DNA from 2 places in the Azoarcus olearius genome. Region 1 is predicted to be linked to the other one. Evidence: predicted binding sites of a transcription regulator. Region 1 holds the regulator's gene; the other holds the start of a gene.

The links. Region 1 encodes LexA, which represses DNA repair genes until DNA is damaged. Its sites were predicted from a motif close to ACTGTATNTANATACAGT; they were not measured.
Region 2: imuA (translesion DNA synthesis-associated protein ImuA) is a predicted target of LexA. The motif match lies at 1,939-1,956, and genes of this name have one in related genera.

What each region holds. Positions count from the first base shown of each region.
Region 1 covers NZ_CP016210.1:2,335,891-2,339,292, reverse strand. The annotation lists gene dqs_RS10770 (MATE family efflux transporter) at 1-573, opposite strand, end outside; gene dqs_RS10765 (hypothetical protein) at 576-1,127, opposite strand; gene lexA (transcriptional repressor LexA) at 1,240-1,848, opposite strand; gene dqs_RS10755 (peroxiredoxin) at 2,163-2,624, shown strand; gene dqs_RS10750 (FKBP-type peptidyl-prolyl cis-trans isomerase) at 2,584-3,069, shown strand; gene dqs_RS10745 (ABC transporter ATP-binding protein) at 3,126-3,402, shown strand, end outside.
Region 2 covers NZ_CP016210.1:4,409,266-4,412,667, reverse strand. The annotation lists gene dqs_RS20180 (Y-family DNA polymerase) at 1-1,120, opposite strand, end outside; gene imuA (translesion DNA synthesis-associated protein ImuA) at 1,137-1,904, opposite strand; gene dqs_RS20170 (hydrolase) at 2,194-2,730, shown strand; gene gmk (guanylate kinase) at 2,921-3,402, shown strand, end outside.

The DNA.
Region 1 (3,402 bases):
GCTTACCAGCGCCCACGCGAGCGGCGCGTGAATGCAGGTGGTGGCAAGACTGATGAACATGAGCACGCGAGGTCGGCCGAGTGCATTGGCGAACGCATAGAACGTTCTGTACAGCAGAACCGCCGGCAGCCCGGCAGCCGTTGCACGCAGGTAGTCGCCAACCTTCGCGGCCAGCGGGGACGGAACGGCGGCCAGATCGAGCAGCGCCCCGGGTGAGAGCAGGAGCGCGGTGCCCGGCACGGCGAGCAGTATCGCCAGCCAGAACCCCTGATGAAGCGATGGCACGAGTTCGTCAGTGGCGCCGGCGCCGACGTGATGGGCGACCGTAGGCGCCACGGCCTGGAGAACGCCTACCAGCAGCATCACGAGCGATACGTAGATGCCGTTACCCACCGCAACCGCGGCCAGGTCGGAAGTGGCGTAACGACCCGCGATGATGGTGTCGGCCACCATCATCCCCATCGACAGCAACTGGGCAATCAACACCGGCCACGCGTGGCCAAGCAGGCGACGGGCAATGTGAAGCGTCGAATCGGTACTCGTTGCAGCCAGGCTCCCGGATGGAGCGATCACGACTATGCCCGGCTACGCAGGGGCAGCTTGCCGCGCCAGTACCGCCAGGCAAGAAAACCGAGGATGCCTGCCATGATCAGCCAGAAGCCCACCCCTTGCCAGAAGGCAATGGGATCGGTGGCCAGAAAGTAGTCGCGCGGGGGGCGGACGAAATGGACGCGACCTTCGGCCAGCGCCCGCACCGCGCTCCCCAGAAGCCCGAGCGCGGGGGCAAACCACACGAGCAGGCCGACGCCGACAATGACCCGATCGAGCAAGGGTGTGCGGCGGGTGCGTGGCAGAAAGACGCTTTCGACGCCAAACCACAAGGCTACGAAAAAGCCGCCGACGGCGAGCACCGGCGCTACCGCGAGGGCGGCGCCCAGCGCGGTGGCAGCGAGCATGAAACGCGCGCCTTCGAGAGGGGAGATCCGCGCCCAGGAGGCTTCAAGCGACGAGAACAGGACCCATGCAGCAGGCGCCGCGACGATAAGCACCAGCAAGGCCCAAGCCGCGCGACGACGTGCCCGGTCGCCCGCGCGTGTCGCGTCACCGGATTCCAAATCGAGATTCATTGAGAGACCGCGAGGGTTGATGACAGAGAGAGGATAAGCCCGCCGCGTGACCACCGGCTGTCGGGCCACGAATGACCCGGGGTATCCGCCCGGGTGCAAGAACTGCGCACGCTCAATGGTCGGTACGGATGAGTCCCACCATGATGCCCTCGAGTTCAAGCGCCGCACTGCGGGTATCGACGACGATCGGGTCGAAGTCCGGATTTGCGGGCAGCAACTCTACGATGGGACCGTTCCGGCGCAGCGTCTTCACCGTCACGTCGTCATCGATCCGGGCCACCACCACCTGTCCGTTGCGCGCTTCGTGCGAGCGATGGACAGCAATGAGATCGCCGTCAAGGATGCCCGCGTCGCGCATGCTCATGCCGCGCACCCTCAGCAGATAATCAGCGCGAGGGGAAAAGAGTGCAGGATCGAACTGGATACGGGCCTCGACGTGCTCGGCGGCCAGGATGGGATTGCCAGCGGCTACCCGGCCCACCAGCGGCAACCCGAGCGCCTCGGCCAAGCGGATGCCGCGGGCGCGCCCCTCCTCAAGCAGAATCGCCCCTTTGGCAGCAAGTGCGCGCAGGTGGGTTTCAGCCGCATTCGGCGACTTGAAGCCGAACGCGGAGCAGACCTCCGCCCGGGTCGGCGGCCGGCCCTCGCTTTCCACGGTCTGGCGGATGAAGTCGAGTATCTCCTGCTGGCGGGACGTGAGTTGTTCGTTGCGGGCGTTCATCGCTTTCTCCTGTTTGCTGTATTTTCAAACAGTATTCCGTTGGCCGCAACCACGGTCGTGGCACACCTCACAACGGAATGACGCAGTGCGGCTTGAGACGCGGCATTTTCTGAGCTATTCGTTCAGAAGTTCGCGCCAGTTCCTCGTCGAGACCGCCCAAGGAGGTCCTCATGCACCCGCCCGCCAGCAGTTTTCCGAATGACCTCGCGGCTAGAGTTCAGTCGGGCTCTCGGCTAGAATCGCCCGCAGTTCAGGGAGAACCGCAGTTGGCGTGCGGCGACCTCGCGCCAGTGTTCTCCTTGCCCGATGCCGACATGGAAGACTTCAGCCTGGCCGGGGAACGTGGCCGCCACCATGTGGTCCTTTATTTTTATCCGCGCGACAACACGCCGGGCTGCACCCTTCAGGCCGCCGATTTCAGCGATCATGAAGCGGATTTTGCCCGCCACGACTGCATCATTGTCGGTGTCAGCCCGGACGACTGCCTGAAGCATGCCGAGTTTCGGGATCAGCACGGGTTGTCGATCCGGCTCTTGTCCGATTCGGACACCGAGGTCAGCAGGCTGTACCAGGTGTGGCAGGAGAAGGAAGTCGACGGTGTGAAGAAGATGGGCGTGGCGCGGACGACCTTCGTGATCGACAAGCAAGGCGTCGTCCGCCACGTGCTCCGGGACGTCGCACCCCGTGGCCACGCTGCTGCGGTTTATAAACTTGTCAAGGAATTGGAAACCGACAATGCAAACGGAAATCATCAAGAACAGCGTGGTTACGCTTAACTACACCGTCCACGACGCCGACGGCAACATGGTCGACGACGGTCACCACCCGCTGACCTACCTCCACGGCGGCTACGACGGCATCTTCCCCGTCATCGAAGAAGCCCTGCATGGCAAGAAGACCGGTGAAAAGCTGACGATCAAGCTGCAACCGGAAGACGCCTTCGGCGACTACGACGAAGAACTCGTGATGGTGGAAGACGCTGCGCTGTTCCCGGAGAACATCGAGGTCGGGATGTCCTTCGAGCGCGTGACCGACGACGGCGAGGAAGAGATCATCTACCGCATTACCGATATCGCCGAAGGCAAGGTGGTGGTGGACGGCAATCATCCGCTTGCGGGCGTCGCGCTGGTGTTCGACCTGACGGTGGCCGACGTTCGCGCGGCGACGGCCGAAGAAATCGGCCATGGTCACGTTCATGGTCCGGGCGGGCATCACCACTAAGCATTCGGGGCCGCGCAAGCGGCCCTTCTTCTTCCAGAACGCCACTTTCAGTCCGCATGGGAACATCGCTGCCCGCCGCTCAAATCGCTGCCGCGTCAGGATCCGTGCTTGAGGTTCGCGAACTACGGGTTGCGCTTGAAACCGCGCGCGGAACACTGATACCCGTCGCGGATATCAGCTTTTCGATCGCCCCGGGTGAAACACTGGCCTTGCTGGGTGAATCCGGCTGCGGCAAGTCGATGACCGCGCTTGCGCTGGCCCGGCTTCTTCCCGACGGCGGCAGCATCGCGGGCGGGACGGTCGAGCTGGGCGGCGACGATCTGCTCGCCATGC
Region 2 (3,402 bases), 2.1 Mb from region 1:
CTGTCTGGCCGAGGCGGGCGCGCAGGCGTTCCACCACCGGGGCGATCGCCGCGCCCCCGGCCTCGCCGAACAGGCCGGCGCTGTGGCCGGGCAGGGGCAGGGGCGTCTCGGCCAGCAACTGCAATTCGACCACCGGGGCGGCCAGCGTCGTGCGGTCCAGTCGTTCGCGCAGCACCCGCAGCAGCCGCCCGGCATCGCGGGTGGCGGTGGCAAAGCCGAGGACGAGGCGGGTCGGGGGCGCGTCTTCGTGGATCAGCACCAGCAGGTATTCCTGCACCCCGGCGGCGCGGGCCGCCAGCCAGCCCGCCAGTGCCATCGCCAGGCGGCGGGCGGCGAACAGCAGCATGGCGGCGTGATCCACCCGTGCCGGCAGTTCGAGCCGAGTGGCGAAACGCTGCGGAAAGGCAAAAGGCGGGCGCGGATCGGGAACGGTGCCGAGTGCGCGTTCGAGCTGCAGTGTCAGCTGCGGGCCGAAACGGCGCGCCAGCGTGGCCGGCGGCAGCGCCAGCAAGTGGCCGAGGTGGCGCAAGCCCAGCGTGTCCAGGCGCCGCTGGTCGGCGGGCGGCAGGCGCAGCACCTCCACCGGCAGCGGGGCGAGCAGGGCGTGCAGTCCGTCGACGGTGGCAGCCTGTGCGGCGTCCGCGGCGGCAGGCGGGCCGGCGTGCGGCATCGCTGCTGCGGGGGCGATGCCCGCGCGCGCCAGCCACTGCGCGCCCAGCACGCTGGGCGCCAGGCCACATTGCAGCGTGAAGCCCTGTGCCTCGCCTTCCTCCCGCACTTGTCCGAGCAGCGCTGCGAGCCCGCCGAAAAGGCGCAGGCAACCCTGGATTTCGAGTACCAGCTCATCCTCGCCGGCCACGCTCAACTGCGGGCTGAAGCGCCCCGCCCAGCACGCCAGTGCTTCCAGTGCCGCGGCTTCGCGGGCGGGATCGCGCGCGTGCAGGGTCAGCCCGGGGGCGAGGCCGAGTGCGCTCGATACCCGCAGGCCGGGCTGGATGCCGGCGGCCTCGGCGGCGCCATCCCCCACCACGATGCGCTGGTGGGCAACCGCCGCGGCCGGGGAGGGGGCGTCGAACACCTCCACCGCCAGACGGGGAAAACGCAGCGCAAGCCACAGCATGGCGTCGTGCTTCGGCTCACGCCGCCACCGCAGCGTGGGGCGGCCGGCGGCCGGCGGCCGCGGGGGCAAGGTGCGGCGGCGCGGGAGACGGGGTGGGTTCCGCCGCGGGGGCTGCCCCGGCCACCGGCGCGGCTGGCGCCAGCCTGTCCCAGTGGAGCGGGCGCGGCACCGCCAGCCGCAGGGGCGCCGCCAGGGGCGGCCCGCGGCGTTTGAGCACCTCCACCGCCAGTCCGCCTTCGGCGGCGGCAAGTGCCAGACGCAAGGGCGCGGGTGAAGCGCTGGCGGCGACGGTGTGGGGGCGGAACACGAAGGCGAGACTGCGGCGGCCGTGGGCGGCAAGTTGCAGGCGGCGCAGGCCGCGGGCATCGCTGTCGGGCAGCCAGGCGAGCAGCGCCGCGAGGGCGCCGCTGGCAAGCAGTTGCTCGCAGGCCCAAGCGGCATCCGTCGCGCCGGCTTCGACCACCAGCAGGCGGTCGAGCGGCACCCCGGCCGCCAGCCAGGCGGGTGCATGCGGGCGCCATGGCGGCGCGACCAGGACCACCCAGCCCGCTTCCGGATCGAGCGCCGCCAACGCGGGCAGCAGCAGGGACAGCTCGCCGATGCCCGCTTCGCGGCTCAGCAGTTCGGTGAGTTCGCCACAGGGCCAGCCGCCGCCCGGCAGCACCGCGTCGAGCGCCGCATGGCCGCTGGCCCGCACCGGCGCGGCGGCCCGGGACAGCTGTCCCCCACGCCACACATCGGGGCGTTGCAGGAGGTCGGCGACGGCGGAAGCAGGGACGGCCATGGGCGCGGCGGGTCGGAAAAAAGGGATGTGATTGACTGTAAGTTTATACAGTCAACAATCTCCGTTTCAAGCTGCCGAGGTCCACGGCGCTACGCGTTTCCGCCCAGCGCGATGCTTCCGCCATCCCGATGATGTAGAACGAATTTGCGCCGCATGGCTGCGTTTTGTCGCAATCCGGCGTAACTTTTCGCAGCGCTGCGGGTCGATCCCGGCAAACCCCGGGCGTTGCGATGGCGCCGCGGTGTTGCCGTGCCCCGCCCCTTCCGTCCTCAAGGAGCTTCCGATGCGCATGAAAGCGTCTGCCTCGATCGTGCTCGCGGTCGATCTGCAAAGCCGCCTGCTGCCCGTCATCGACGGCGGCGACGCGGTGCTCGGCCACGCTGTGTGGATGGTGGAACTGGCGCGCAGCCTGGGTGTGCCGGTGCTGGCCACCGAACAGTATCCGCAAGGCCTGGGCCCCACGGTGCCGGCGCTGCGCGCGCGCCTGGGCGATGCCCCGGTGCTCGAAAAGATCCACTTCTCCGCGCTGGCGGACGACAGCTGGCGGCAGCAGCCGGAAACCGCGCGGCCGCAGTGGATCGTGATCGGCACCGAAGCCCACGTGTGCGTGCAGCAGACGGTGTTCGACCTGCTGGCGGCCGGGCGCGAGGTGTTCATCGTCGAAGAGGCGGTGGGTTCGCGCACGCCGCGCGACAAGGCGCTGGCGCTGGAGCGCATGCGCCAGCACGGCGCCGAGATCGTCAGCCGCGAGATGGTCGCGTTCGAGTGGCTGGAGCGTGCGGACGATCCGCGTTTCCGCGAGGTGCTCAAGCGCTTCATCCGCTAGCTGGCACGGACGATCTCCGCCGCCTGGTGCGAAAGTGTCAGCGGCGCTGCCGTGAAAGGCGCGCCGGGCGCTACAATCGCAGCTTCTCCAGCTTGCTCCCGGCTCCCGCGCTGCACGCATCGCCTGCACCGCGGGTCGCGGCGTCCGTGGTGGGCGGCAGGCGGAACCAGACGACATCAAGGATCGCCCGATGCCCGGAACCCTCTTCATCGTCACCGCGCCGTCGGGCGCCGGCAAGACCACGCTGGTGCGCGGCCTGCTCGATCGCGACCCCCAGGTGCAGCTGTCGATCTCCTATACCACCCGCGCGCCGCGGCCCGGCGAGCAGGACGGGCGCGAGTATCACTTCGTCGATGTGCCCACCTTCCGCGCGCTGCGCGACCGCGGCGAGTTCCTGGAATGGGCCGAGGTGCATGGAAACTATTACGGAACCTCGCGGGTCTGGCTGAAAGAGCAGCTCGCCGCGGGGCGCGACACCCTGCTCGAAATCGACTGGCAGGGCGCGCAGCAAGTGCGCAAGGTCTTCCCCGACGCGGTGGGCGTGTTCGTGCTGCCGCCCTCACTGGAAGAGCTGGAAAACCGCCTGCGCGGCCGCGGTACCGACAGCGATGACGTCATCAGCCGCCGCCTGCTGGGCGCGCGGGGCGAGATGCGGCATGTCGGCGAATTCGA